4 regions of the Streptomyces sp. AM 2-1-1 genome follow, and region 3 is predicted to be linked to each of the others. Evidence: riboswitches for the same ligand, from Rfam matches in the RefSeq annotation. Region 3 holds a riboswitch; each other region holds the start of a gene.
What was found. Region 3 has a riboswitch for cyclic di-AMP ahead of PZB77_RS16695 (M23 family metallopeptidase). Riboswitches for the same ligand answer to the same signal wherever they lie in the genome.

Region 1: linked by a shared signal. The riboswitch ahead of PZB77_RS11785 (transglycosylase family protein) and the one ahead of PZB77_RS16695 (M23 family metallopeptidase) in region 3 are both predicted to bind cyclic di-AMP.
Region 2: linked by a shared signal. The riboswitch ahead of PZB77_RS28055 (C40 family peptidase) and the one ahead of PZB77_RS16695 (M23 family metallopeptidase) in region 3 are both predicted to bind cyclic di-AMP.
Region 4: linked by a shared signal. The riboswitch ahead of PZB77_RS02945 (LysM peptidoglycan-binding domain-containing M23 family metallopeptidase) and the one ahead of PZB77_RS16695 (M23 family metallopeptidase) in region 3 are both predicted to bind cyclic di-AMP.

The regions. Positions count from the first base shown of each region.
Region 1 is NZ_CP119147.1:2,789,439-2,796,801, reverse strand. Features, by position in the region: gene PZB77_RS11800 (nucleoside triphosphate pyrophosphohydrolase) at 1-597, shown strand, start outside; gene PZB77_RS11795 (cytochrome P450) at 605-1,948, shown strand; gene PZB77_RS11790 (transglycosylase family protein) at 2,055-3,164, shown strand; cyclic di-AMP (ydaO/yuaA leader) riboswitch at 3,455-3,637, shown strand; gene PZB77_RS11785 (transglycosylase family protein) at 3,641-4,393, shown strand; gene eno (phosphopyruvate hydratase) at 4,947-6,233, shown strand; gene PZB77_RS11775 (septum formation initiator family protein) at 6,377-6,883, shown strand; gene PZB77_RS11770 (DUF501 domain-containing protein) at 7,039-7,363, shown strand, end outside.
Region 2 is NZ_CP119147.1:6,430,581-6,437,943, forward strand. Features, by position in the region: gene bioB (biotin synthase BioB) at 1-238, opposite strand, end outside; gene PZB77_RS28035 (8-amino-7-oxononanoate synthase) at 383-1,531, shown strand; gene PZB77_RS28040 (DUF397 domain-containing protein) at 1,614-1,826, opposite strand; gene PZB77_RS28045 (helix-turn-helix transcriptional regulator) at 1,938-2,804, opposite strand; gene PZB77_RS28050 (ATP-binding protein) at 3,046-3,477, shown strand; gene PZB77_RS28055 (C40 family peptidase) at 3,641-4,117, opposite strand; cyclic di-AMP (ydaO/yuaA leader) riboswitch at 4,121-4,317, opposite strand; partial or broken gene PZB77_RS28060 (hypothetical protein) at 4,597-4,824, opposite strand; gene PZB77_RS28065 (urease subunit gamma) at 5,215-5,517, shown strand; gene PZB77_RS28070 (urease subunit beta) at 5,530-5,841, shown strand; gene PZB77_RS28075 (urease subunit alpha) at 5,834-7,363, shown strand, end outside.
Region 3 is NZ_CP119147.1:3,832,288-3,839,650, reverse strand. Features, by position in the region: gene PZB77_RS16705 (PrsW family glutamic-type intramembrane protease) at 1-451, shown strand, start outside; gene PZB77_RS16700 (aldo/keto reductase) at 491-1,438, opposite strand; gene PZB77_RS16695 (M23 family metallopeptidase) at 1,704-2,777, opposite strand; cyclic di-AMP (ydaO/yuaA leader) riboswitch at 2,789-2,941, opposite strand; gene PZB77_RS16690 (PP2C family protein-serine/threonine phosphatase) at 3,254-4,411, opposite strand; tRNA gene PZB77_RS16685 (tRNA-Met) at 4,863-4,936, opposite strand; gene PZB77_RS16680 (hypothetical protein) at 5,426-5,860, shown strand; gene PZB77_RS16675 (GntR family transcriptional regulator) at 6,046-6,807, opposite strand; gene PZB77_RS16670 (hypothetical protein) at 6,988-7,329, shown strand.
Region 4 is NZ_CP119147.1:702,318-709,680, forward strand. Features, by position in the region: gene PZB77_RS02940 (SGNH/GDSL hydrolase family protein) at 1-238, opposite strand, end outside; gene PZB77_RS02945 (LysM peptidoglycan-binding domain-containing M23 family metallopeptidase) at 418-1,311, opposite strand; cyclic di-AMP (ydaO/yuaA leader) riboswitch at 1,316-1,470, opposite strand; gene PZB77_RS02950 (tyrosine-protein phosphatase) at 1,898-2,749, shown strand; gene PZB77_RS02955 (DUF6126 family protein) at 2,743-2,922, opposite strand; gene PZB77_RS02960 (XRE family transcriptional regulator) at 2,995-3,603, opposite strand; gene PZB77_RS02965 (aspartate aminotransferase family protein) at 3,692-5,110, opposite strand; partial or broken gene PZB77_RS02970 (1-deoxy-D-xylulose-5-phosphate synthase N-terminal domain-containing protein) at 5,233-5,901, opposite strand; gene hpnH (adenosyl-hopene transferase HpnH) at 5,974-6,993, opposite strand; gene PZB77_RS02980 (1-hydroxy-2-methyl-2-butenyl 4-diphosphate reductase) at 6,999-7,363, opposite strand, start outside.

The DNA.
Region 1 (7,363 bases), 1.0 Mb from region 3:
GTCATCCGACGCGACTGCCCGTGGACCTCGGAGATGACCCACCGCCGCCTCGCCCCGTACGCCATCGAGGAGACGTACGAACTGGTCGAGGCGATCGAGGCCGGCGACCGCGACGAACTCCGCGAGGAGCTCGGCGACGTACTGCTCCAGGTGGTCTTCCACGCCCGGATCGCCGAGGAGGACGCGGAGGCGCCCTTCTCCGTCGACGACGTCGCGGGCGGACTGGTGGAGAAGCTGATCCGCCGCCACCCGCACGTCTTCGGCGACGCGACCGCAGAGACCCCCGAGGACGTCCACGCGCACTGGCTGCGCACCAAGGCGGTCGAGAAGCAACGCGATTCGGTCACCGAAGGGGTTCCGCTCGGTCAGCCGGCGCTCGCGCTCGCGGCGAAGCTCGCCGGCCGGGTCCGCGGAACGACCCTGGAGGTCGCCCCGCCCACCGGCGACACCCTCGGCTACGAACTCCTCGCCCTCGCCGTCCGCGCCGAGGCCGAGGGCGTCGACCCGGAGGCGGCCCTGCGCGCGGCGGCCCGCGCCTACCGGGACGCCATCCTCGCCGCGGAGGGCGTGCACGCCCCGAGTACCGTCGACGAGTGATCGACCAGTGAACGACAGCGCACCCGGCGACCCCGCTCCCGGCGACCCCACCCCCGAGGCGCCCGCCGGATGCCCCGCGCACCGCGCGCCCGCCGCCCCCGAGCTCTTCACCTGGGAGTTCGCCACCGACCCCTACCCCGCGTACGCCTGGCTCCGGGAGCACAGCCCGGTGCACCGCACCACGCTGCCCAGCGGGGTGGAGGCCTGGCTGGTGACCCGGTACGCCGACGCGCGCCTCGCGCTCGCCGACCACCGGCTCTCCAAGAACCCGGTCCACCACGCCGGGCCGGCGCACACCAAGGGGAAGACCGGGATCCCGGGGGAGCGCAAGGCCGAGCTGATGACCCACCTGCTCAACATCGACCCGCCCGACCACACCCGGCTGCGCCGGCTCGTGTCCAAGGCGTTCACGCCGCGCCGGGTCGCCGCGTTCGCGCCCCGCGTGCAGGAGCTGACGGACCGGCTCATCGACCGGTTCGTCGCCGAGGGCACCGCCGACCTCATCCACGACTTCGCCTTCCCGCTCCCCATCTACGCGATCTGCGACCTGCTCGGCGTGCCCGAGGAGGACCAGGACGACTTCCGGGACTGGGCGGGCATGATGATCCGCCACGGCGGAGGCCCGCGCGGCGGCGTGGCGCGCTCGGTGAAGCGGATGCGGGCCTACCTCGCGGAACTGATCCACCGCAAGCGGGAGAACCCGGGCGACGACCTGATCTCGGAGCTGATCCGCACCAGCGACCACGGCGAGCACCTCACGGAGAACGAGGCCGCCGCGATGGCCTTCATCCTCCTCTTCGCCGGCTTCGAGACAACCGTCAACCTCATCGGCAACGGCACCTACTCCCTGCTCCGCCACCCCGAGGAGCGCGCCCGCCTCGAAGCGTCGCTGGAAGCGGGGGAGGAGGAGCTGCTCGCGACCGGCATCGAGGAGCTGCTCCGTTTCGACGGCCCCGTGGAACTCGCCACCTGGCGGTACGCCACCGAGCCGCTGACCCTGGGCGGCGAGGGGATCGCGGCCGGCGACCCCGTCCTCGTCGTGCTCGCCGCGGCCGACCGGGATCCCGCGCGCTTCGCGGACCCCGACACGCTCGACCTCGCACGGCGTGACAATCCGCACCTCGGTTACGGCCACGGCATCCACTACTGCGTGGGAGCGCCGCTCGCCCGGCTGGAGGGACGGACCGCCCTCGCCACCCTGCTGAGGCGCCTTCCTGACCTGCGGCTCGCGGGAGAAATGGCCGATTTGCGGTGGCGCGGAGGGCTCATCATGCGTGGACTGCGCACCCTTCCGGTCGAGTTCACACCGGGTCGGACGCTCGATGAAAGTGACGCTCCGTCAACTCTGTGATGTTGATGTGATCCGCGAGGCATCGACTTGTGACACGCGTTCGAACCCCGCTAGGTTCACGGTTCGACGCATCAGTTCACCCGTCAGTCACACGGAAGGCACTCCCATGGGCTCCGCGAACGGCAGACACCGCCGCCCTCGCCAGGCACCCGCCATCGTCGTCGCAGCCGGCGTGACAGGCTCCGCCCTGGCGATTCCGCTCCTCGCCGCGACCGGCGCCGGTGCCGCGGACGCGACCACCTGGGACAAGGTCGCCGAATGCGAGAGCGGCGGCGCATGGAGCGCCGACTTCGGCAACGGCTACTACGGCGGACTGCAGTTCTCCGAGGAGACCTGGGCCGCCTACGGCGGTACCGACTACGCGCAGCGCGCGGACCTCGCCAGCCGTACGCAGCAGATAGCCGTGGCGGAGAAGGTCCTCGACGCCAAGGGCCCGCAGGCGTGGCCCGGGTGCGCGGTGATCGGCGGGCTCGCTCCCGCCGGCTCCCTCATCGGGGTGGACCCGGGCTCCACCTCCGCCGCGGACGCGGGCGCCTCGGCCGGCACGATCCCGGACGCGGACGGTGCCCCCGGCGCCGCCAGGTCGACGGACTCCGCCGGCTCCTCGGGCACCTCGGGTTCCTTCGACGGCTCGGCGGCGGGCTCCACGACCGGTTCCACCGCCACACCGGGCTCCGACGCCTCCGCCACCCCCTCGCCGACCGGCTCGGCCACGCCGGGCGCCACCGCGCCGGGGAAGAGCGGGAAGCACGCCGCCGCGGACGGCGCGACGGCCGGTGCGGCCGACGCCGCGACCGGCGACTCCACGACGGGCGGCAAGCACCGCGGTACGCCCGATGCGGGCGAGGCCGCCGCGGACACCTCGCGCGACTCCGGCCGGCACGCCTCGCGCGGTGCCACCGACGCGCGCGACGACGCGACGCTCGCCGCGGACGGGACCTACACCGTCCGGTCCGGGGACAACCTCTCGGCGATCGCCGACACGCAGAACCTCGCCGAGGGCTGGACCGATCTGTACGCGGCCAACGAGGACGTGATCGGCTCGAACCCCGATCTGATCCTGCCCGGCCAGGAGCTGGACCTGAGCGCGACGCCGGCCCCCGCCACCCCGGGCGCCACCGCCGGTGCGACGGACGCCGCGTCAGGGACGACGGGGGCCGCCGACGGTACGGCGGAGGCCACGTCCGGGGTCGCGGAGGCCGCTCCCACCAAGTGATCCAATCCGGGAAAACCCCCCAAATGGGTGGGTAGTTAAGGGGCCTATGTCCACTTTTGAGAAAGTGAGACATGGGTCTCTTCGCTGTTCGGGCGCGTCGCGGTCGCGGCACTTCGCGAACGTCCGCCGTGACCTGCGGAAACGGTTATTCGGACATGGCCAGTAAGGTCTGATTATCCGATATGTCCATCATTGAATGTCGGGGTTGCCTGTGTTTACGGTCAGAACCGCTCGCACCGCGGGCCCCGTCGATCGTCACGCCGAATCCTGCCGTCGGTCGAAGGGAACAGACGCGTAAAGCGCCGTAGGCAGGAGCGGGGGACCCAGGTAAGCCGCCGGTATCGGACGGCCCGTCGCGAACGACGGGCAGGCCGGGACCGGCTAGGGGTGAAGCGACACGCAAGGACGTGTCGCCGGGCAACTCATTGGCCCGAACCCGACAGCTCACCTCGTAGGCGTCGGTGAGGAGACGTTCCATGCTGCTGTCCAACGGTAAGCACCGCCGCTCGTCCAAGGCCGTCCGTATGGCCACGCTCGCCGGCGTCGCCGGTGCCGCCATCGCCCTCCCGCTGATGGGCGCCACCAACGCCTCCGCCGCCTCCGTCGCCACCTGGGACGCCGTCGCCCAGTGCGAGTCCGGTGGCAACTGGTCCATCAACACCGGCAACGGCTACTACGGTGGCCTGCAGTTCTCCCAGTCGAGCTGGGCCGCCGCCGGTGGCACCAAGTACGCCCCCCGCGCCGACCTGGCCACCAAGGAGCAGCAGATCGCCACCGCCGAGGTGCTGCTGGACCTCCAGGGCCCGGGCGCCTGGGGTTGCGCCGGTGCCGGCAACCTGACCAACGACGGTGTGGACCCGGGCGTCAGCACCGGTTCCTCCTCGACCGCCGAGACCCCCAAGAGCACCGACACCTCGACGAGCACCGGCTCCAGCCAGAGCAGCGGTTCCGCCGCCCCGCAGTCGGACCGCGCCTCGGAGTCGCAGACGGCCTCCCGCAGCGAGGACCGCCCGGCCGCGTCCGAGAAGTCCGAGACCGTCACCACGCCGACCGGCGGCAAGGTCGAGAAGGGCGACGGCGAGTACAAGGTCGTCACCGGCGACACCCTCAGCACGATCGCCCAGAAGCAGAGCGTCAAGGGTGGCTGGCAGAAGCTCTTCAAGCTGAACCACGACATCGTCGACGACGCCGACCTCATCTTCCCGGGTCAGCAGCTCCACCTGAAGTAAGCACGAACCTCTCCTCCCGGAACCGGGGTGTCCGGCGGCACCCCCTTCCACTCCCTGGCCCGGCGCGCACTCCCCCCGCACGCCGGGCCAGGGCCTTTTCCCGCACGGAGCGGCCGCCCGCCGACGGGTGCGGACATGGGCGCGGAGGAGGCGGCACGGCGGGAGGGGAGGAACGCGGGAGAACGGGGACGGAGGCCCGGCGGCGGCCCACGTCGCCCGCCGTACCGCGAACTGCCGGGCGCCGTACCGCTCGCTGTTATGTTCCGTACGGAAACAATGTGTAGGCTCGTCGTGTCACTGGACGGTCGGCCGACCGATCTCCTGTGTCCGGTTAGGCTCTAGGCAGTGTCCGGCGGATCATGGCCGGGGTCACGAAGTCCGGCAACGGAACCTCGCGGCGTTGCCGAAACGTCCGCATCGCTCCGAGATGAGGACGCTCCGGCGCCTCGCGACGCACCGCGCCGGACGCCGCGTCCTGACCGACCCTGATCCGGACACTGCCTAGTCGCAAGGCTCCAGAGCCCGCACAGTCAGCGTCACATTCCAGAAGGAGATGCTCGTGCCGTCCATCGACGTCGTCGTAGCCCGGGAAATCCTCGACTCGCGGGGCAACCCCACGGTCGAGGTCGAAGTTGGTCTCGATGACGGCAGCACGGGCCGTGCTGCCGTTCCGTCCGGCGCCTCCACCGGCGCGTTCGAAGCCGTCGAGCTTCGCGACGGCGACCTGAACCGCTACCAGGGCAAGGGTGTCGAGAAGGCCGTCCTCGCCGTCATCGAGCAGATCGGCCCGGAGCTCGTCGGCTACGACGCCACCGAGCAGCGCCTGATCGACCAGGCGATGCTGGACCTGGACGCCACGGAGAACAAGGGCTCGCTCGGCGCCAACGCCATCCTCGGCGTCTCGCTGGCCGTGGCCCACGCCGCGTCCGAGGCCTCCGACCTCCCGCTCTTCCGCTACCTCGGCGGCCCGAACGCGCACCTGCTGCCCGTTCCGATGATGAACATCCTGAACGGCGGGTCGCACGCCGACTCCAACGTCGACATCCAGGAGTTTATGATCGCCCCGATCGGCGCGGAGTCCTTCTCCGAAGCCGTCCGCTGGGGCTCGGAGGTCTACCACACGCTGAAGAAGGTCCTGAAGTCCAAGGGCCTCTCCACCGGCCTCGGTGACGAGGGCGGCTTCGCCCCGAACCTGGACTCCAACCGTGCCGCTCTCGACCTCATCGTCGAGGCCATCAAGGAGGCCGGCTTCGTCCCCGGCCGCGACGTCGCCCTCGCGATCGACGCCGCCGCGTCCGAGTTCTACAAGGACGGCAAGTACGAGTTCGAGGGCAAGTCCCTCTCGGCCGCCGAAATGACCGAGTACTACGAGGAGATCGTCTCCGCGTACCCGATCGTCTCCCTCGAGGACCCGCTGTTCGAGGACGACTGGGCCGGCTGGAAGATCATCACCGAGAAGATCGGCGCCAAGGTGCAGATCGTCGGGGACGACCTCTTCGTGACCAACCCCGAGCGCCTCGCCCGCGGCATCGAGGAGGGCTCGGCCAACGCCCTGCTCGTCAAGGTCAACCAGATCGGTTCGCTGACCGAGGCCCTCGACGCCGTCGAGCTGGCGCAGCGCAACGGCCTCAAGTGCATGATGTCGCACCGTTCCGGCGAGACCGAGGACACCACCATCGCCGACCTCGCGGTCGCGGTGAACTGCGGTCAGATCAAGTCCGGCGCCCCGGCCCGCTCGGACCGCGTCGCCAAGTACAACCAGCTGCTGCGCATCGAGGAGATCCTCGACGACGCCGCCGTGTACGCCGGCCGCTCGGCCTTCCCCCGCTTCAAGGGCTGATCCCGGGCCCGTACGGAAATGTCCCGCGGAATGCCGTTCCGCGGGACACCCTCCGAGGGCCCGGTCCACCAGCCTCCGTCCGTCCCCGCACTCGGTCCCGTACCGTGTGCGGGGACGGACGTGCGTGACGGGGAGGCGTGAACATGGCCGTGAAGGACCGCGACCGGTTCTCGACCGCGACGAGACTGCGGTTGCTGGGCGAGCAGACGGCGGCCCGCGTCTACCGCTCCCAGAACCGCCGCCAGGCCCACCGCTCCCGCCTCACCGGCCGGGCCGCGTTCCTGGCACTGATCGTCTGCACCTTGATCGTGGCGCTCGCCTACCCCATGCGTCAGTACGTCTCCCAGCGCGAGGAGATCGCCGACCAGCAGCGGATGCTGTCGGACGCGGGGGAGCGCGCCGAGGAGTTGCGGGACGAGAAGGCCCGCCTCCAGGACGACGCCTACATCCGGCGCCTCGCCCGCGAGCACCTGCACTACGTGCTCCCCGGCGAGACCGGCTACACCGTGGTCGACCCCGACGCGGCCGGCGACGACCGGGGCGAGCCCGGCGCGGGCGGCCGGCCCTGGCACTCCAACCTCTGGGACGGCGTGGACAGCGCGGACGGCTCCCGCACGTCCGGCGAGTCCGCCGGCTCCGACGGCGACTGAGGCGCGACCTCCGGGGCCAGGCACACTGGTCCGAGCGGCACCGCGCCCCGGCGCCCCGCCGGACCCGCAGCAGCACCGCACCCCCAGCACCACCTGGCAGCAGCACCACCTCGCAGCAGTTCGCAGCGGTACCTTCGAGCAGAACCAAGGCAGGCATGGACACGCCCCCTCCGCAGACCGAATCCACTCCGCCCACCGACGCGGACATCGCCGCGTTCGAGCAGCAGCTCGGACGGCCGCCGCGCGGGCTGCGCGCCATCGCGCACCGCTGCCCCTGCGGCAATCCGGACGTGGTGGAGACCCAGCCCCGTCTGGAGGACGGCACGCCGTTCCCCACGACGTTCTACCTGACGTGCCCGCGCGCCGCCTCCGCGATCGGCACGCTGGAGGCGAACGGCGTCATGAGGGAGATGACCGACCGTCTGGGCAGCGACCCGGAGCTGGCCGCCGCCTACCGCGCCGCGCACGAGGACTACCTCG
Region 2 (7,363 bases), 2.6 Mb from region 3:
CCTCGGAGCCGAGGCGCTGCGAGCAGTAGGAGCAGTCCTCGGGGCACAGCCCCGACTTCAGGTTGACCAGGTAGTTGAGTTTCACCCGGCGCCCGAACCACTGCCGGCGCACCCGGCCCGCGGCGGCCACCACGTCGAGCAGTTCCTCGTCGGAGGTCGCCAGTACGGCGAGCGCCTCTTCACGGGTCGGCGGTTCGCGCCGCAGCCCCTTGTCCACCAGCGTGCTCAGGAGGTCCATGGCGTCGATCCTGACGTACGGCACGGCCATCGGCCAAGGAGGAACCCGACAGCAGAGGCGGGGAGGCTGTGTGTGTATTGCCACACCCTGACCGTCTGCGCCCCCGGCTACCCTCTGTGAGCTGCCTACAAAAGGGACCTCCCGATGGCCTTCGCCCCGTTCGACTGGACCGACGAGGAGTCCGGCCGCCGTGCCGCCGCCGGACTCGTCCGCACGCTGCGCCCGCGGTCCGCCGCCACCGAGGTCCTGGACCTCGCGAGCAACGACTACCTCGGGCTCACCCGGCACCCCCGGGTGACCTCGGCGGCGGCCGACGCGGCGCGGAAGTGGGGCGCGGGCGCCTCCGGTTCACGCCTGGTCACCGGCTCCACCACGCTGCACGCGGAGCTCGAACGCGAACTCGCCGAGTTCTGCGGGTTCGAGGCCGCACTGGTCTTCTCCTCCGGTTACACGGCCAACCTGGCCGCGCTCACCGCGCTCTCCCGCCCGGACGGGCTCATCGTCTCCGACGCGGCCAACCACGCCTCCATCGTGGACGGTTGCCGACTGGCCCGGGCGAGGACCGAAGTGGTGGCGCACGCCGATCCCCAGGCCGTGGGGAAATCCCTGGAGGCCCACGACGGCCCGGCGCTCGCCGTCACCGACTCCGTGTTCTCCGTCGACGGCGACGCGGCCCCGCTCGCCGCTCTCGCCGCCGTCTGCCGGAATGCGGGCGCCGGACTACTGGTCGACGACGCCCACGGTCTCGGGGTGCTCGGCGCGGGCGGGCGCGGCGCGCCGGCCGCCTGCGGGCTCGCGGGGGACGACGGGGTCGTGGCCACGCTGACCCTCTCCAAGTCCCTGGGCAGTCAGGGCGGTGCCGTCCTGGGTCCCGCCCGGGTGATCCACCACCTCGTCAACACGGCCCGGACGTTCATCTTCGACACCGGCCTCGCGCCCGCGGCGGTGGGCGCCGCCCTCGCGAGCCTCGCGGTGCTGCGGAGCGAGCCGGAACGCGCCGAGCGGGCGCGTGACGTGGCCGCCCGGATGCACGGGCGGCTCACCGCCTCGGGCCTCCACGCCGCACGCCCGGACGCGGCGGTGGTCTCGGTGCGGGCACCCTCCCCCGAGGCGGCGGTCCGCTGGGCGGCGGAGTGCCGGGACGGCGGGATCGCTGTGGGGTGCTTCCGGCCGCCGTCGGTCCCGGACGGCGTCTCGCGTCTCCGGCTCACCGCGCGGGCGGACCTGACGGACGACCGGATCGACGCCGCTCTGGACACGATCGTGCGTACGGCTCCGAGGGGCGACGCCTGACCGGAGAGCGCGGCCGTCCGGGCACGCCGCGAAGGCGGGCGCGGCCGGAAGCCGCCCCCCTTCCCGTCCGTGCGGCAGCTCCTTACGGGCGCAGGCCCGGATCCCGGAGTGCTGCAACGAAAGTCCTCCAGGCCGGCGCGGAGAACGACAGGCAGTCCTGGTCCACATCCTTGGAATCGCGTACGAGCAGCAGGTCCGGACCGCGAACCGCCGCTTCCACGCAGTTGTTCGCACCGGTGCTGCGGCTGCTGCGACGCCAGGACGAGAGGGACGGGGCGGCCGAACGGTCGAGCATGGAGATCCTCTGGTTGTGGGGTTGTGGGGTTGTGGGGTTGCGGGGTCGGGGTCGGTACGCGTGCACGGCATCGGGCCCCGCCCCGGCGGGGCCGGCGGCCGGGGGCGTGGGTCATCCCGACCCGCTCTCGCGGCCGATCGCCGTGATGAGTTCCCGGGAGCGCTCGGGCGACAGCGCCCGTTGCCGCATCATGCGGAAGGCGGAACCGTACGCCTCCAGGTCCTCCTTCCGCTCCAGATAGTGACTGCGCGTCAAGTGGTCGAGAACGACCACGTCCAGAGCGGAAGTTGTCGGAAAGGAGAAGATGATGAAGGGGCCGGTCTGCCCGACGTACCCGCCGAGGCTGAAGGGCACCACCTGCACCCGCACGTGCGGCACCTCCGTCATCGCCGCCAGGTGGGCGAGCTGGGCGCGCATCACACGCCGTCCTCCCACCTCGCGCCGCAGTACGGCCTCGTCGAGAACGGCCGTGAGCCGGAGCGGGGCCTCGCAGCGGAGGACCGACTGGCGGGCGAGCCGCACCTCGACCAGGGCGTCCAGCCGTGAACCCGATATGCCGTCCAGTGCCGACTCGGTGACCGAGCGGGCGTAGTCGGCGGTCTGGAGCAGCCCCGGCAGCACCGAGGTCTCCAGCGTCCTCGCGGTCTCGGCCTGCGCCTCCAGCGCGATGAAGTCGCGGTACTGCGGCGGAATGACGTCCCGGTAGGCGTGCCACCACCCCGCGTCCCGGTTCTCCGCCGAGCCCGCCAGAGCCGACAGCAGGGAACGCAGTTCGGGGTCGTCGACCGCGTACGCGTCCAGCAGTCGGCTCACGTCGGCCGGGGAGACTCCACTGGCCCCCGTCTCGATCCTGCTCACCTTCGACTGGTGCCAGCCGAGCAGCGACGCCGCCTGCCGGCTCGTGAATCCCGACGCGTGGCGCAGACTCCGCAGCTCCTCACCGAGTTTGCGTCGACGCACGACGGGGCCGTTGCCCATTCCGGTTTCCTTCCGCCGGGCGGCACGGCCGACCGTTCCGTGGGCCGACCGTCCCTCGGCCGACCTGGACGCAAGTGTGCCGAACGTTCGAGTCCCGGCGACGCCGAGTTCACCGCATCGAGCGATAGATATATGCATATCTCGGCAGATCGTCACAGCACGGGGTCTGGCGGTGGCACTCTGGCGCCAGGCACAATCCGGGCCGATAGGGGTCGGCCGGGCGGAAAGGGACGGCGTCGCCATGGCAGATCATCAGGAAGCACATGTCACCCTGCCGAGCGATCCCGCATCGGTGTCCGCGGCCCGCAGACACGTGGCCGGAGCTCTCACCGAGTGGGGGCTGCCCGACGACACCGACACCGCGGAGACGATGCGGCTGATCGTTTCGGAACTGGCCACCAACGCGATCCTGCACACCTTCGGCCAGTCGCCCACCTTCACGGTCCGGCTCGTGCTCGACCGCGACGAAGTGCTGCGGCTCGGGGTGACCGACAGCCACCCCCGGTGGCCCAGGCGGCTGCCCGCCGCCGTGCAGCAGGACAACGGGCGCGGCCTCGCGATCATCCGGTCCCTGGTCAAGGAGTCCGGCGGACGGTTCGGCGTCACGGCGACCGAGGACGGCGGCAAGACCGTGTGGGTCGTGCTGCCCTGTGCCGCGGCGGTGGTGAGCTAGAGCGACCTCGTGCACCGCATCCGAGGCCGCGCACCGGTCCACCGGGAACCGCGGCGCTCCGCGCGTCGGCGCGGTCGGCTCCGGACGGGCCGACCGCGCACCCCGGTGCGCGGCGTCCTGTCGGGAGCCGACCGCCACGCACCCGTGCACCGGGTCCGGGTGCTCAGCGCACCCGCCCGTACCAGACCCTCTTCGTCCAGATCCGTTCCAGTCGCACCACGGCGCCGGTCTTCGGGGAGTGCCAGATCTTCCCGCTGCCGGCGTAGATGCCCACGTGGTAGACGCTGCGGCCGCTGTGGAAGAAGACCAGGTCTCCCTTCCTGCGCTGCGAGGAGGTGATGTGACGCGTCTTGTTGTACTGCTGCTGCGCCGTACGGGGAAGCTTCTTGCCGACCCGCTTGAACGAGTAGAGCGTCAGCCCGGAGCAGTCGAACCTGCGGGGGCCGGTGGCGCCCCACTGGTAGGGAGCGCCCTTCTTCGAGGCGGCCACACGGAGGGCCTTCGTGGCACGGGCGGCGGTGGCGGCGTCGGCGTCGTTCACCAGGCCGGGGGCCAGCATGGTCGAACTGAGAGCGAGAGTCAGGGCCGAGGCCGTACCGGCCCGGGCGAGCAGAGACGGGACATGAACCTGCGCAGTCATGCGCAACCCTTCGTCAGCCGCCTGTGAAAGATGACCTGTCGGGTTCGGGCTGGCGAAGTCGCCCGGCCGCGCGGTGCGGCTTCACCCCGAGGGACGGCCGGTAACCCGGTCGGCCCGTTGTGCTCGGGTCCTCCACTCCTGCCGATCCACTCCTGTCGACCCGTCATCCGCTCGGCGGCAGGACTCGGCGTCCGCGCGGACCGCCCCGTCAGGATGGCGGGGGCTTGTCGTCCCACGGATCTTGACCCAGGCCGTGCGGGATTTTCGAGGGGGCAGAGGCCGCCGGAGAGACCTGCCGCGGTTGCGCCGGGAGAGTAGGGGGAGCGCTCCGGACAGCCGGGAGCGCTTGTCGGGGCCGGGTCCGCACCCCCTGTGGCCTGCGGATTGCCGCCCATGGGGAGAACCGCGGGGAGCGCAACTCGGAGCGGCGTCGCCAGGCTCGATCACCTGGACCGAACGGGTGAAATATCCGATATTCCTCACGGGCGTGTCGGCAGTTCCCCCACGCGGCGCCGCGCCCCGCTCCCTACCGGCCAACTCCTGGACACGCACGGTACGGTGACGCGGCCCGGGCGCCGCTCCCCGTCCAGGGCCCGCAGCGCCCGCGCCGGCGTCGTCGCGTGGATCCGCGTCCCGCCGCGCTCGTGCACCGGCGTCAGGGCGTCACGCAGCGCCGCCGCCTGTGCCACCAGGGCCGCCGCCTGTGCCACCAGGGCCGCCGCCTGCGCCTCCAGGGCCCCGGCCGCCCCCAGGCGACCGCAGGCTTCGCCCCCCAGGCGGGCGGGGGACCGTCCGGCGCGGCCGGAGAGCGACGCGCACCACCCTCCGTCGCGCCGTATACGAGGCGGGTGCGCGGGGACGGCCCGGCCGTGTCCGTCCGCGGGACGGCGGGACGGCTCACCTCCCCGACGCCGCCGCGGTCCGGTTCGCCGTCGTGTCGCCGCGGAACCGTCCCAGTTAACGCCACGGAAAAACTTCCGCCCTAACGTGCCATGCCTGGACGGTGGTTCGCCCCTCGGATGTCCACGGACCGTCGACATCCGGCAGGGTCCGCCGCGACCAGAGCCGGTACCGGGCGCGAGACGACGAGGTGAAGCGTGCAACTGTCCCCGCACGAGCAGGAGCGACTGCTCATCCATGTGGCCGCCGACGTCGCCGAGAGGCGCCGGGCGCGCGGGCTGCGGCTCAACCATCCGGAGGCGGTCGCGCTGATCACCTCGCACCTCCTGGAGGGCGCACGCGACGGCCGGAGCGTCGCCGAACTCATGGCGTCCGGACGCGCGGTGCTCACCCGCCGCGACGTCATGGACGGCATCCCGGAGATGATCCACGACGTCCAGGTGGAGGCCACCTTCCCGGACGGCACCAAGCTCGTCACCGTCCACGATCCGATCGTCTGAGGGGTGCCACCGGTGATTCCCGGAGAGATCCTGTACGCGGAGGGGCCCGTGCCGATCAACGAGGGCCGTCCCGTCACCCGTCTCACCGTCCTCAACGCGGCCGACCGGCCCGTCCAGGTCGGCTCCCACTACCACTTCGCCGAGGCCAACCCCGGCCTCGACTTCGACCGCGAGGCCGCCCGCGGCCTGCGGCTGAACATCGCCGCCGGGACGGCCGTGCGTTTCGAGCCCGGCATCCCGACGGACGTCGAACTCGTCCCGCTCGCCGGCGCCCGCGTCGTCCCCGGCCTGCGCGGCGCGACCGGAGGTGCCCTCGATGGCTGAGCTCGACCGTGCCGTGTACGCCGACCTGTTCGGCCCGACCACCGGCGACCGCATCCGGCTCGCCGACACCTCCCTGCTGGTGGAGATCGAGGAGGACCGCTCGGGCGGACCCGGACTCGCCGGTGACGAAGCCGTCTTCGGGGGTGGCAAGGTGATCCGTGAGTCCATGGGCCAGGCCCGCACCACCCGCGCCGAGGGCGCCCCGGACACGGTCATCACCGGGGCGGTCGTCCTCGACCACTGGGGGATCGTCAAGGCCGACATCGGCATCCGGGACGGGCGCATCACCGGCATCGGCAAGGCCGGCAACCCCGACACGATGGACGGCGTCCACCCCGAGCTCGTCATCGGGCCGGAGACCGAGATCATCGCGGGGAACGGCAAGATCCTCACGGCGGGCGCCATCGACGCGCACGTCCACTTCATCTCGCCGACCCTCGTCGACCAGGCTCTCTCCTCCGGGATCACCACCCTCGTCGGTGGCGGTACCGGACCGGCCGAGGGCACCAAGGCGACCACGGTCACCCCGGGCTCCTGGCACCTCGCCCGGATGTTCGCGGCGCTGGAGGGGGCACCCGTCAACATCGGGCTCCTCGGCAAGGGCAACACCATGTCGCACGAGGCCATGTGGGCCCAACTCCGCGGCGGGGCGCTCGGATTCAAGATCCACGAGGACTGGGGCGCGACACCCGCCGTGATCGACGCCTGCCTGCGGGTCTGCGAGGAGAGCGGCGCCCAGCTCGCCATCCACACGGACACCCTCAACGAGGCCGGCTTCGTGGCGGACACCCTCGCCGCGATCGCGGGCCGTACGATCCACGCCTACCACACCGAGGGGGCGGGGGGCGGGCACGCACCCGACATCATCACGGTCGTGTCGGAGCCGTACGTCCTGCCGAGCTCCACCAACCCGACGCGACCGCACACCGTCAACACCATCGAGGAACACCTCGACATGCTGATGGTCTGCCACCACCTCAACCCGGCCGTCCCCGAGGACCTGGCCTTCGCCGAGTCCCGTATCCGGCCCTCCACCATCGCGGCCGAGGACATCCTGCACGACCTCGGCGCCATCTCGATCATCTCCTCGGACTCCCAGGCCATGGGCCGGATCGGGGAGGTCGTCCTGCGCACCTGGCAGACCGCGCACGTCATGAAGGTGCGCCGCGGCGCCCTCCCCGGCGACGGTGCGGCCGACAACCACCGGGCCCGCCGTTACGTCGCCAAGTACACGATCAACCCGGCGGTCGCGCAGGGGCTCGACCGGGAGATCGGCTCGGTCGAGACCGGCAAGCTCGCCGACCTCGTCCTCTGGGACCCCGCGTTCTTCGGCGTGAAGCCCCAACTGGTCATCAAGGGGGGACAGATCGCGTACGCGCAGATGGGTGACGCGAACGCCTCCATCCCGACTCCCCAGCCGGTCATGCCCCGGCCGATGTTCGGAGCCCTCGGCCAGGCCCCCGCCGCGAACTCCTTCAACTTCGTCTCGGCGGCGGCCATCGAGGACGGGTTGCCCGAACGC
Region 3 (7,363 bases):
GCGGGCGGCGGCCCGTGCGGTCGCCGAGTACGAGTCGTTCGCGACCTCCCTCGCCGCACTGCGCCGGGACGCCCGGCGCGGCACGGTGGGCGCCGACTTCGCGGCCCGCGAGCAGGAGTTGCTGCACCACCTCTGGGAGCGCCGGAACATCGCGGCCCCCGCCCTGACCCACGCGGCCCGCAGTGTCCACCGCCCCGTCGTCCGCCGCCCCGCGGCCGCACCGTACGGCTACGGAGCCCACGCGTCACACGCGGTACACCGAGCCCACGCGCCCCGCCCGCCGCAGCCCTGGGCCGTCCCGCCCGGCGCCCGGCCGCCCTTGTCCCCCTACGGAACCGGGACGACGGCCCCGTACGGCGACGGGCGGCCGGCCCACGCACCGGCGCCGCAGGAGCCGCCTCCGCACCAGCGGTACGACGGTCACAACCCCTACCTGCACCCTCCGCAGTGACCCCGGACCCGTGTCTCCGGCAGCGGCCGCTCGGACCGCTCAGGCGGAGGCGGCGGTGAGCCGGTCCGCCTCCTCGTCACTGAGCACCAGGTCCGCGACCGCGAGGAGCTCGGGCAGCTGCTCCGGCGTACGGGCCGAGGCGATCGGCGCCACGACCGTCGGGCGGGACGCCAGCCAGGCCAGCGCGACGGTGGCGATCTTGGTGCCCCGCGCTTCGGCGACGGCGTCGAGCGCGCTCAGCACCTTCTGGCCCCGCTCGGACTCCAGGTACGCCCCGGCCTTCTCGGCGCGGGCACTCTCCACGCGCGCGCCGGGCCGGTACTTGCCGGTGAGGAAGCCCGAGGCCAGCGCGGAGTACGGGACGGCGCCGAGGCCGGCCTCGGCGCTGAGGTCCTGCGCCGGACCCTCGTAGGTGTCGCGGGAGACCAGGTTGTACTGCGGCTGGAGGGCGACGTACCGGGCGAGCCCTTCGCGCTCGGAGAAGTCGAGCGAGGCCCGCAGACGGGCGGGGCTGATGTTGGAGGCACCGATCTCGCGGACCTTGCCCTCCTTCACCAACTGGTCGAGGGCGGTGATGATCTCCTCCACCGGCACGCTCTCGTCGTCGAAGTGCGTGTAGTAGAGGTCGATGTGGTCGGTACCGAGCCGCCGCAGGGACTCCTCCACGGCGCCCTTGACGGTGGCGGGGGCGAGACCCCGGTACTCGGGGTGGGCACCGACCTTCGTGGCGACGACGACGTCCGCGCGGTTGCCGCGGGCCCTGAGCCACTTTCCGATGAGGGTCTCCGACTCGCCGCCCTGGTTGCCGGGGGCCCAGGACGAGTAGGCGTCGGCCGTGTCGACGAAGTTGCCGCCGGCCGCCGCGTAGGCGTCGAGGACCGCGAAGGACTGGGCCTCGTCGGCGGTCCAGCCGAAGACGTTGCCGCCGAGGGCGAGCGGGAAGACCCGGAGACCTGACGTGCCGAGCGTGCGGAGAGAAGAAGTCATAGGGGGTGCAACCCCGTGGACGGGAGCCCCTATTCCGGTTCCCGGTCGTGCGTACGGGTGACGTCCGGGCGGTCCGCGCGGGCGCGGGCCCCGGCGGCGACCGGCGGGGGAAGACCGGCAGCCCTGACGCCGGGGGGAGCGTCGGGGCTGCCGGGGTCCGGGTGGACCGCGGAGTGCGGCGGTCGGCCGGGCCTGCGGCCGGGGGCCCGGGGCCGGCGCCCCCGCGGACGGGTGCGGGCGCCCCGACGGCGCCCGCCCCGGGGTGTCAGATCGTGAGGCCCTTGCCGGTCAGCCAGGCCATCGGGTCGATGCTGGTGCCGTCGGGGGTGTGGACTTCGAGGTGGAGGTGCGGCCCGGTGACGTTGCCGGTGGCTCCGACACGGCCGATGGTGTCGCCCGTGGAGACCTGCTGGCCGACGACGACGTCCATGGAGGACTGGTGGCAGTACCAGATCTCCGTACCGTCGGCGAGCTCCAGGACCGTGCGGTACCCGTACGAACCCGACCAGCCCGCCGACTTGACGGTGCCGCCGTGCACGGCCTTGACCGGGGTGCCGGTCGGGGCGGCGAAGTCGAGGCCGGTGTGCTGCCCGGAGGCCCACATCGTGCCGGCCTGCCCGAAGGTGGAGGTGATCGTGTACGAGGAGGTGGGGACCGCGTAACTGGCGGCGAGCTTGGCGAGTCTCTCCGCTTCGGCTTTCTGTGCTGCGGCCTCCTCGGCCGCCTTCTTCTCCGCCGCGGCCTTGGCCGTGGCGTCGTCCCGCTGCTTCTTCGCCTCGGCCTCGGCCTTGGCGGCGGCCGCCGCCTCCTCGGCCGCCTTCGCGTCCGCGTCGGCGGCTGACTGCTGCTGCTCGGCCTGCTGGAGGATGCGGGCGCGCAGTGCCTCGCCCGCGTCGGTGGCCCCCTGCTGGGTCTCCTCGGCGGTGAGCCCGGCCGTGGTGAACGGCGCGGCCGCCGCCACGGGTACGGGGGCGGCGTGGGCGTCGGAGCCGCCGGACCCGACCGCGGTGATCAGAGCGCCCAGCCCGGGAAGGGACTTGGCGTCCGGAAGATTGTCCGTGAGCGAATCGGGAAGAGAGAGGGAGACCGGCGGTTTGCTCTGCGCGGTGGCCATGCCTCCCGCGCCGACGGCCGCGAGGACACCGACGCCGAGGACGGTGGAGCTACGCGCGAGACCCCGCTGCTTGGCCACCCGGTGTCGGCCGCGCACGGGCCGGAGGGAGTCCTCGGTGGGGTTCCATTCCCCCTCCCACGCCGCGCCGGCGTCCCCGGGGGCACCGGAGCCGTCGCGGGGAATGAAGGGTGACGGGGCCTCGGGGGCAGGCTGATTGGACGCCACGTGGGCGCACTCCTTTCCTTCCTTCTCGCCTACCGGGTTAGCTGACGGGTTCGGAGCAGGAAGGTCTCCTACGGGCGCCTGACGTCTCTCACGAGACACAGGTGTCCGATTCACCCCAAGTAGTGGTTCCCCGGTTCCCTTGCGGAATTCGGCGCTCGCGCACGGCGCCGTCTGGGACGACGGCTGGGACGACCGCGCTGCGTTATCGAACGTTAATAGACACACGGCTTCGATTCCAAGCCGTTCCCCTTGATCATCCCCACTGAGGGACGGCATTTACCTGGGCATATCAGCCCCCATCGGGGCGACTTGCGACCCAGTCCCGCAACCCGGATTTTCTGACGGTGCGTCATATGTTATCGAGCGGCACCACCCCGCTACGGTCCGTCGCCCCGTCCCTGATCCTCCCGAGGTGCACGGAACCACCCCGGGCCGGGCCCCTTGTCCCCACCGGTGTCCACGCCCACGTCACGGCGTCAGCCGTTGCCCCGGCCCACGATCGGCACGGTGGTCCTGCGCTCCGGCTGGTCCTCCGCCGGCCGGGCGACCGCGAGCAGCGCGAGGTCGTCCGTCGAGCGGCCACCGGTGTGCAGCCGGACGTCGTCGGTGAGCGCCGAGAGCAGTTCCTCGGGCCCGGGGAAGATCCGGCCGCGCAGCCGCTCCGCCGGGTCGTAGAACACGCCCGCCCTGTCCCGCGCTTCGGAGAGCCCGTCCGTGTAGGCCAGCAGTGTCGCGCCCGGGGGGAGGTCCCACTCGTCCGCCTGGTCCGGCCAGACCCCCAGCGCCATGCCGAGCGGCAGCGCGGGCGTACGGGGCCGCAGCACGTCCAGCGCGCCCGCCGGGTGCAGCAGCAGGGGTTCGGGGTGGCCCCGGTTGACGATCCGTACGGTCGCGGAGCCGGGCGGGATCTCGGCGAGCACCGCGGTGACGAAACCCTCCACCGGGTCCAGCCCTCCGCGCCGCGCCGCGTCCCGGGCGAGCGCGCGCTCCAGCCGCTGCGCCACCCCCTCCAGTGACCGTTCCTGCTCGGCGGCCTCCCGGAACGCCCCGATGATCACCGCCACCGCCTCGACCGCGTCGAGTCCCTTGCCGCGCACGTCGCCCAGGACGAGCCGCACGCCGTACGGGGTGTCGGCGACGGCGAAGAGGTCTCCGCCGACGTACTCGTCCGCCTGCGCCGCCTCGTACCGTGCGGCGACGTGCAGGCCGCCGATCCGGTCGGCCGGCACGGGCAGCACCGCGCGCATGGCGGTCTCCGCGATGATCCGGGCGGAGGCGAGTTGTTCGTTGCCGCGCCGTACGACCCCGTTGATGACGAGCGCCAGCACCGCCGCGGTGAGCACGGTGAGCGTCTCGATGATCGGCACGATGTCGCCGAGGGTGCCCACGTACACCCGCATCGCGATGACGGCGGCGAGCGAGACCACCCCGACCCGGACGGTGCCGGCCCGGGAGGCGAACGGCGCGGCGATCAGCGGAGCGGCGACGAAGAGCGGCACCGCGGTGAACCGGGGCGGTGAGGCGATGTCGAAGACGAGCCCGCCCACGACGAGCAGGGCAGGCAGAACCCGCACGAACCGCCGCGCACTCACATCCCCGGCGGCTCCGCCACGTTCGTACTGCCGTTTCCCCACCTGTGCGCTTCTCCTGCCCTGTCCCGCCACGGCAGCGGAACCTACCGCGCCCCGCCCGGACCGCCCCGAGCCGCGCCGAGCGGCGACTCACCGTCGTCCATTGGGGGGAGCGTGTGGCTCACCGCCGAGCGCCCCACCGCCGGAGTACGCCCACCCACTCGGCCGGACGGGTGCTCTCCGCGCCGCGTGCGCCGGCGCACCGCGTACGGAAGCACCGGAGCGTTCACCCCGATCCTCACCCCCGGCTCGCCCACGCGTTCGCCGACACGGCGTCGACCGTCCGGGCGTGCGAATAATTTCCCGGAGGGACCGGTTCATGCCTGGCGCGGCAGATCGTTACGCCGTCCCGTCGGAGGAGCGAGAACGCGCCGCCGAGCGAACGGGCGGCCCCACGCGTCCGGGGAAACGACTCGGGCCCGGCACGCTGTGCGTGCCGGGCCCGGGCCTTCAGTAGCGGGGACAGGATTTGAACCTGCGACCTCTGGGTTATGAGCCCAGCGAGCTACCGAGCTGCTCCACCCCGCGTCGATGAACACAACTGTACGGCATCCCGGACGAGCTCCTGACCACCCGGCGTACGACCGGCGCCTCCCCGGACCGACAGGCCCGGCCGGCCGTCGCCCTCACGTGCGCCGGCCGGGCGCGCGGACGGCATGAAGCGACGACCACGGGGCGGCCGGGCGCGGGCCCGAGGATGCGGCCGAGAGCGTGGCCGAACGAACCACAACCACCCGCCGCAGCACACCGATCGGGTTCGCCTTCCGGCGAGGGCACGTCATCCCACGGGGGGCGAGGCGCAGTTCGGGGCAAAACATCGCAGCCACTGATGCAACGCTGTTTTTACGTCAGGTAGTTGCCAGGCGTCCTCTTCTGGCCAAGGATATGGCTGCATCCCCCGGTACCGGCGGGCTGCCCGTGAGGACATGTGCCCCCGAGGTGGCGGATTCGCCCTGCCCCGGTGTCGGCCACGCGCCCCCGGTCCCGCACCGCAGCCCGCCCCCGGAGGACTCCACCATGACCGCGCCGCTCACTCCCGCCCCTTCCACCCCGTCGGAGCCGTCGCTGGGGGCCCGGGTACGTACCTCGGCGGGGAGCGCGATCATCGGGGGCCTCGCCGGGGCCCTGATGAGCGCGCTGGTGGTCTACTTCGTCATCGGCATGCCGGACGGCGAGGGCACCAACGCCCTGAACAACGCGATATCCGGCCTGATCAGCGGCTTCCTCGCCGGGTTCATCGGGCTGATGGTCTACCAGAGCAAGGCCGCGTCGGCGGCCCGGGCGGCAGCCGCAACCGCCGCCGCACCCGCCACCGCGCCGGCCGACGCGCCTCGGCCGACGACCGCCCCCGAGGCCGGGGAGGCCGCCCCCGAGACGGCCGAGGCCGCCGAGGCCAGTGGGGCCGCGGACGGCGCCGGGACCGCCGGCACCAAGGCCCCGACCGGCGCCTGAGCCGGCCGGCCCGGCTCCGGTCCCCTCCCGCCACCACCGGCGCCCCCGTCCTGCCATCCGGCAGACAGGACGGAGGCGCCGTCGCGTCCGGACGGTACGGCGCCACGCCGACCCCGGCCGGGTGCGGATCCGAGCCCTGTCACAGCCCCGCTCCCCGTCGCAGGGGAGCCGGTGCTTTCGCGCCCCTACTCCCGTCGCTGGACGGCGAACTCGTACGCGATCTCCCACCGCACGTCCGGCACGACGATGTCGGCGGTCTCGACCGGGCGGCCGTCGACGTCGTAGAAGGTGCGCTCCACTTCGGTGATCAGGCCGCCGATGCTGATACCGAGGAGATTCGCCTGCTCCTGCGTCGCGCGGGCGGGGCGCGGGATCTCGACGGCCCGTTCGACGAGCACGCCGATCGACCGCATCCGCTCGACGACACCGATCCCGGCGTGCGGACCCATCTCGGGGAGCACGACCGGAGTCTCGCCGGTGATCGCCATCGGCTCCCAGCTGCGGGAGAGCTGGACGGGGAGACCGTCGGCGAGGAACTCGTAGTCGGTGACGACGCAGAGGTCGCCGGGCTCGATCTCCAGCCGCCTCGCGATGCGCTCGGGCGCGGGAGTCCGCGCGGAGGAGCGCGATTCCCACGTCCCCTCGTGGTCCTGGTGGTTGAGGACGGCACGGTAGGGCGAGGCACCGCGGTGCTCGGGACGCCTGGTGCGGATCATGCGCCGGCGCTCACGCGGCCGGCGGACGTAGGTACCGGATCCGGAGCGGCCTTCGAGGATGCCCTCGATGGTGAGCCGTTCCATGGCGCGCTGCGCGACGGAGGCGCCGACCTCGTACTCCTCGGCGATCCGGGCCCGGCTCGGCAACTTGTCACCCACCGCCCACTCGCCCGCCCGAATGCGGTCGCGGAGAGCGTCGGCCACCTGGAGGTAAGGGGTGTCGCGAGGCATATGCACAGCTCCCAGCAGTGGAAGTCGGACATTGACAAAGCTAACCCATCAGGTCGAAGCTGAATATTCAGCTTCACGAAGTGTGAGGCAATCACCCAGGGGAGAGCCATGCCCTCCGTACCGCCGCGCGTCGCCGCCCTCGCGGGCATGCTCGCCGCCGCGACAGGTACCGAGCCACGCGTGACACGCGCACCCGGCGCCGTCCGGGTGGAGGCCCCGCTCCCCTCTCCGCTGAGCAACGCTCTCCACAGCACGATCCTCATGACGCTGGCGCACGGTGACCGCTTCGGCCACGAGGTCGGTGCCGACGGCATCGCCCGGGTGTGGGCCGAGATCGACCATCCCGCCCCGACACGGAAGAGCACCGACATGGCAGAACCGGCCGACCCCGGCGCCCCCGGGGACACCGAGTACCGCACCCTGATCACCCACACCTCGGAATGCGCGGCCTGCCGCTCGGACCGCGCGGAGTGCGCGATCGCGGACCGTCTCAGCCGCGCGTGGCGGGCGGCCCGCCAGTGATCCCCCTCATCTGCGTCGACTGCGACCGCACCAT
Region 4 (7,363 bases), 3.1 Mb from region 3:
CGAGGAGCCGGCCGCGTACCGCGAGATTGGCGTACCGGAAATTTCCGTGCGGGGAATCGGAGTGCGTCGCCCCGTCGAGGGCGGGGAGCTGGTCCGCCAGGAGGACCGCGAAGCGGTCCGCCCAGCCGACATAGGTCCCGTCGGGTCCGGGGTCTCCGACACCTTCGGTGAAACTGTCGCCGATCGCCGCGTACGACCCGATGATGTCTGTCTTCTGGATTCTCGAATCGATTGCCACGGCCACGTATCTTGCCCCTTCCCGTGTGACCTACGCGACCGAAAGAGGGGGTTGACGGTGGGTGAGATAGACCACCCGGTCAGGTTTTGGTAAAGCCGGAATAAGTGGAGGGGCAGCACGCTTGCGCGTACCGCCCCTCGAACCCTGACGGATCGTGACGACCGTCAATGGTTTCTGTCTCAGATGGAGACGCCGTGCGAACGCAGGTAGGCGATCGGGTCCACGTCCGAGCCGTAGCTCGGGGTGGTGCGGATCTCGAAGTGGAGGTGCGGGCCGGTGACGTTTCCGGTGGCACCCGAGAGACCGATCTGCTGGCCGCCGGTGACGGTCTGGCCGACCGAGACCATCAGCTGCGACTGGTGCGCGTACTGGGAGTACATGCCGTCGGCGTGCTTGATGATGACCTCGTTGCCGTAGGCGCCGTCGTAACCGGCGGAGACGACGGTGCCCGGGCCGACGGCACGGATGACGGTGCCGGTGGCGGCGCTGAAGTCGGAGCCGGTGTGGTAGCCGCTGGACCACATGGAGCCGGAGGCGTGGTACTGGGTGGTGACGGTCGCGTTGGCGATCGGGGTGACCCAGCCGGAGCTGTTGCTGTCGGCGGCCTTGGTGGCCGGCGCGGCGGACTCCGTCGTGGTCGCCGGGGCGGCCTTCGTCCCGGTCGTGGTCGCCGTCTTCGCCCCGGTCTCCGTCTCGGCCTTCGCGGCGGAGGCGGCCGGGGAGGAGGTGGACGCGTGGGCGCCGAGCGTCAGCTTCATGCCCGGCAGGATCAGGCTCGGGTTGTCGCCCACGACCTCGCGGTTGTCCTGGTAGAGCTTCTCCCAGCCGCCCTTGATCTTGTGTTGGGCGGCTATCTTCGCCAGGTAGTCGCCGGAGACGACCCGGTAGGTCGTGGCGGACTGCTGGGCGGCCGGCGCGGACTGGGCGGCGGCGGGGGCCGTCCGCTCGGCGGCGTGGGCACCCGTGGCGCCGAGGAGCGGCAGGGCGAGAACAGCGCCGCCGGCTCCTGCGGCGAGGACGCCGCGAGCGATCGGGCCGGACTTCTTACGACGGTGGTTACCCGGGATGGGCATGGGGAATTCCTCTCCGGCGCCTACGAGGTGAGCTGTCGGGTTCGGGCTGGAGATGCCCGGTCGCGCTGAACGCGACTTCACCCCGAGCCGTCCGGAACAACTCCGGTCGGCGGCTTACCTGGGTCCCCCGCTCCTGCCACGCATAGGTGAGTTCGAATTCCGGGCGGCGGCAGGATTAGGCGGTCCGTCCGGATTGAGGGTGAACGTAATCGAGCCGGGTCGGACGGAACAAGCCGTGGCAACCGGAACGGAATCCGTGCGCTGATATCGGCCCCGTTTTCCCGTCACCCTCCGTGGATTCGCGATCTTGAATTTCCGCGTGACGGCCGGACGTCCCCCCGGCCTCACGGCCACGCACCGTCACCGATATGATCCCGCTCACGAGATCACCCGCCATCTCCCTTATAAACGGGTGATGTTGGGTTAAACAACTACAATACGGACATGTCGCACGCGGCCCTGAAGGGGGTCACGCAGCCGTCCGGACCCACCGTCGGCACACCGGCTCCGGGAACGGATGTCGTAGGGTCGCGACGAGCCGACGTCGGCGAGCAGCGCCGGCGCGCTGGAGCACTCAGGAGCCGCTGTGACGCAGGTGCCGCAGTTCTCGCCGGCCGAACCCGAGCTGAGCGGGGTCCGCAACTTCCGGGACGTGGGCGGGCTGCCCACCACCGATGGGCGGCGCGTACGACACGGGAGGCTCTTCCGCAGCGGTCACCTCGCCGCCGCCACCGCCGAGGACGCCGTCTTCCTCGGCCGGCTCGGCCTGCACACGGTCTTCGACTTCCGCAACGCGGCCGATCAGAAGCTCGACGGCTTCGACGTGGAGCTGGCGGGCGTGCGCAACGTCCGCATCCCGCTCTCGGACCCGGCCGACGGGGCCGGATTCTGGCGTCTGGTGCGCGAGGGCGACATCGCGCAGCTGCGCTCGCTGCTCGCCGACGGCAAGGGGAAGGAGCGGATGCTCGCCTCGTACCGCTCGATCATCACCGACCGCACGACCGAGCACAGCCGCGTGCTGCACGCACTGGCGCGGGACAGCGTGCCGGCGCTCATGCACTGTGCCGCCGGCAAGGACCGGGCGGGCCTGACGATAGCGGTGACGCTGCTCGCGGTCGGGGTGGAGCGCGACGCGATCGCGGCGGACTACCTCAAGTCGAACGACGCCCACCGCCGGTACCGGCTGCGGCGCGGCGACAGCGCCGACCCGGTCGTCTCCACCGAGGTGATGAGCCTGCTCAACCCGCTCTTCGGGGCGCACATCGACTACCTCGACGCCGCCTTCGCCACCATCGAGGAGAACTGGGGCACCACCGATCGGTACTTCGCGGACGGGCTGGGGCTCTCCGGCGAGACCCGGGAGCGGCTGCGCGAGCGACTGCTGGATCAGTCCGCACCCGCACGTCCGTACCCGTCGGGAGACCGGTCCGGCTACTGATTGCCTCCGGCCACGGCGAAGAGGATGTACAGGAAGGCCGCGACGACGTGTCCGGCCACCAGGTAGGCGATGAGCCGGATGACCACCCCGCGCGGCATCTTCCGTTCGTGGGTGTCGCGGACCTCACCGGTCGGCCGGGGGGTCAGCGGGTCGTAGTGCTCCGAGTCGTACATGACGGTCCTCTCTGCCGGACGCCCGGGGTCCGGGCGTCGGAGGTGATGGCGAGGCGTGGGCGCCGGGCGCGGTCAGCGCCGACGGGTCCCGTCGCCGAGGCACAGCTCGGCGGCGGGGCTCTGCAACAGGGTGTGCACGAAGATCAGCTCGGCGCCCTCCGGGCCGGCAGCGGCGATCCGGTGCGGGGTGAGCGAGTCGAAGTGGGCGCTGTCGCCCGGCCCGAGTTCGTGCGCGGATTCACCGAGGCTGAGCCGGAGCCGCCCTTCGAGAACGCAGAGCCACTCCTCCCCCGGGTGGACGCGCACCAGGTCGCCCTGGGCGCCGTAGGGGACGCGTACCCGCAGAGCCTGCATGGCGCGGCCCGGGCCGCCGGCCCGGCGGTACATCCAGCCGTCCGCCTCCGGTCCGTCGAAGCGGCCGCCGCGCACGATGGCGTCGCGCTCCGGGGGGATCTCGCCGAGGAGTTCGGAGACGGTCGTGCCGTAGATCCTGGCGAGACCGAGGAGCACCGGCAGCGAGGGTTGCCGGTTCCCCGTCTCGAGCCGGGAGAGGTGGGCCGGGGAGAGTCCGGCCCGCTGTGCGGCGGCCTCCAGGGTGAGGCTGCGGCTCCGGCGCAGTTCGCGCAGGCGGGGAGCGACGCCGGGGAGGTCGTCGGCCACCCCTCCGTCGGGAGGATTCATGTCTCCATTGCGCCACCGACTTTCCTCTGAGGCAAATTTCTTGCCTCAGAGGCAAACCGCTCCGAGGTGGTCCAGCGGTCTCCATGGGTCACCGGCCCGCAACCGCCTGCTTCACCAGGGTCCGCCCGAAGTCCCACATCAAGCCGCCCCCGCCGTGGGCGTCGTCCATCACCGACTCGAAGGCGGTCACGAAGCGGTCGACCTCGGGCTCGCCGATGATCAGGGGAGGGATCAGCTTGATCACCTCGAGGTGGTCGCCGGACACCTGGGTGAGGATCCGGTGCTTCTGCAGCAACGGTACGACAACCATCTGGGCGAAGAGCCCTTTCCGCGCGGCTTGCAGCATCGTCCACCGCCCGCGCAGCTTGATCGACGAGGGCCTCCCGAACTCGATGCCGATCATCAGCCCGCGCCCACGCACCTCGTGGAGCAGCTCGTACCGGTCGACCAGCGCGCCGAGCCGTGTCCGCAGCAGGTCGCCGGTACGCCGGGCGTGGGCGACGGTCTCCTCGTCCTCCATGACCGAGAGGACGGCGAGCCCCGCCGCCATCGCCTGGGCGTTCGATCCGAAGCTCGCGGAGTGGACCAGCACCCGGTCCATGGAGGAGTACACCTTCTTGAAGATCCAGTCCTTGCCGAGCGTCGCCCCCACCGGCACGTAGCCGCCGGAGAGCGCCTTGGCCACGCAAACCAGATCGGGCTCGACGCCCTCCTCGTGCTGGTAGGCGTAGAAGTCGCCGGTACGCCCGAGGCCGGTCTGCACCTCGTCGGCGATCAGGAGCGCCTTGCGGCGGTGCAGGAGGTCCTGGGCCTCGCGCAGGAAGCCGGGCGGGGAGGCGTGCACCCCCTTGCCCTGGATGGGTTCGACGACCAGCGCCGCCACGTCGCCCCGTTCGAGTTCGCGGCGCAGCGCGTCGAGGTCGCCGAGGGCGATGGCGGTGTCCGGGAGCAGCGGCGCGAAGCCGTCGCGGAAGCCGTCCTCGCCGTTGACCGAGAGCGAGCCGGTGGTCAGGCCGTGGAAGGCGTGGGTGCAGTAGAGGATGCGCGGTTTTCCGGTGGCGTAGCGGGCGAACTTGAGCGCCGTCTCGACGGCCTCGGTGCCGCTGTTGCCGAAGAAGACGCGGTCGAGATGGGGGCTGTGGGTGAGGAGCTTCTCGGCGAGGAGGCCCGGCAGCGGCTGGCAGTCGAAGCGGGTGAGGTCGGCGAGGGAGGCGTCGAGCACGTCGTGCAGCGCCTTGCGGACGACCGGGTGGTGGCGGCCGAGGCCCATCACGCCGAATCCGGCGAGCATGTCGAGGTAGTCGTTGCCCTCCTCGTCCCAGAAGTACGCGCCCTCGGCCCGTTCGTAGACCTTGTCGAAGCCGATGGTGTGCAGCATGCGCGGCAGTTGGTGGTTGAGATGGCGCGTGTGCAGGTCGTACCGCTCCGCGCCGCGCTCCGCGAGCAGCGTGGTGAGGTCGAATCCTTTGCCGGCGCCCGCGGCGCCGCCTTCCCTGTCGTCCTTCATTCGCCGCTCGTCTCCTTCTTCTTTCCGCGCGCCACTCGTCCTCGTTCCCCGAAGCTCCCGGCCGCCGCGCCACCCACTCCGGACCGCCCGGTCAGGGCCGCGCCGATCCCGCCCGCGATCTCCACGGGGGTCAGCCCGATGTCCGCCAGTACCTCGCCGCGCTTGGCGTGGGCGAGGAATTCCCCGGGAATCCCGAAGGTCCGCAAGGGTACGTCCGCCCCCGCGTCCCGCAGCGCCTGCCCGACCGCCCGGCCGTCGCCTCCGGTACGGCAGTTGTCCTCGACCACGGCGACCCGCCGGTCCCCGGGGGCGATGTTGTTCAGCGCCTCCCGGGCGATGCCGCCGGTGAGGGCGCCGTCACCGGTGACCGCGACGACGTGGTCGTCCCTGCCCAGCACGTCGTTCGCCTTGGCTGGGCCGTCCGCCCAGCCGTGGGCCGTGGAGGCGGGCGAGTTCTCGATCACGTCGTGCGCGGACTCCGCACGGCAGGGGTGGCCCGACAGGCCGCCGCCCCTGGCGCGCAGGGGGGAGAAGTCCTGGCGGCCGGTGAGGAGCTGGTGCGCGCAGCTCTGGTGACCTGTGTCCCACAGGATGCGGTCGCGCGGCGAGTCGAAGACCCGGTGCAGGGCGACGGCGAGTTCGACCACGCCGAGGTCGGGACCGAGGCGGCCGCCGCTGCGGGAGATCGCCTGCACGGGGAAAGACTCGATGTCCGAGGCGAGTTCGGTCGGTTGCGGTGCGCTCAGCGGCGCGAGGTCCCCGGGTCCCCCGATGGACTCCAGCAAGGTCATGTCGGTGCCCCCTCTCTGGTGACGGAGGGCGGTCGCGGCCCAGGTGCCCGGCCACGACCGCCCTCCCCGGATCTACCGGTTGCCGGTGACCGTCTCCCGGGCTGCGCGCAGCGATTCCTTGAGCGAGCCCATGGTGGCGAGCACGGCGGTGGGTTCGTAGCCGCAGTGCGCCATGCAGTTGGCGCAGCGCGGGTCCTTGCCCCGGCCGTACTTGTCCCAGTCGGTCTCCTCGATGAGCTGCCGGTACGTGGGGACGTACCCGTCGCTCATCAGGTAGCAGGGGCGCTGCCAGCCGAAGAGGGAGTAGTTCGGGATGGCCCAAGCGGTGCAGGAGAAGTCCGCCTTGCCCTCCAGGAAGTCGAGGAAGAGCGGCGAGTGGTTGAGGCGCCAGCGCGCCCGGTTGCCGCCCGCGAAGGACTTCTTGAAGAGCTCACGGGTCTGCTCGACACCGAGGAAGTGCTCCTGGTCCGGTGCCTTCTCGTAGGCGTACGCGGGCGAGATCATCATTTCGTCGACCTTCAGGTCGTCGTTGAGGTAGTCGAGCACCTCGATGATGGTCTGGGGGGTGTCGGTGTTGAAGAAGGTGGAGTTGGTGGTGACCCGGAAGCCCCGTCTCTTGGCCTCCTTGATCGCCGCCACCGCCTCGTCGAACACGCCTTCCTTGGCGACGGACTCGTCGTGCCGCTCGCGCAGCCCGTCGATGTGGACCGCGAAGGCGAAGTACCGCGAGGGGGTGAACTTGTCCATCTTCTTGCGCAGCAGCATGGCGTTGGTGCAGAGGAAGACGTACTTCTTCCTCTCCACCAACTGACGCACGATCTCGTCGATCTGAGGGTGCATCAACGGCTCGCCACCGGCGATGGACACCATCGGCGCACCCGACTCGAGCACAGCCCCGACGGCCTGGGCCACCGGCATGCGCTGCTTGAGCACTCCGGCGGGGTGCTGAATCTTCCCGCAGCCTTCGCAGGCGAGATTGCAGGCGAACAGGGGTTCCAGCTCGACGATCAGCGGGAACTTCTCACGCTTGCGGATCTTCTGTTCGACAAGGTACGTCGCCACCTTGATGGTTTGGCGGAGCGGCATGACCATCTGGCTCACCTCCGGGGGAGCAACAAAGAACGGTGCCATTCATGAAAGGCAGGCAGGACGGCACGAAGAACGCGGAAAGCTGATATTCCACCGCGTACCGTGGCAACCCGGACGAGCTCATGCTCTGGAGCGTCCACGACCACCCGTACGGCCGCAACCGGGCGGTGGCCGTGACGCAGAGCGGTACAGAGGGTCGCCGCGGACTCCATGTCCACGGCGATGGCCCCGGTCCTGGCGAGGGCCGCCCGTTCGGCGCCCCTCACGACGTGGTCGGAGCCGGTCAGGGGGCCGGTGTGCACGGTCCGGCCGGGAAAGAGCCGGGAGACGGCGTCGACCAGCAGGGGAACACCGTCACAGGCGGTTCTCCCCT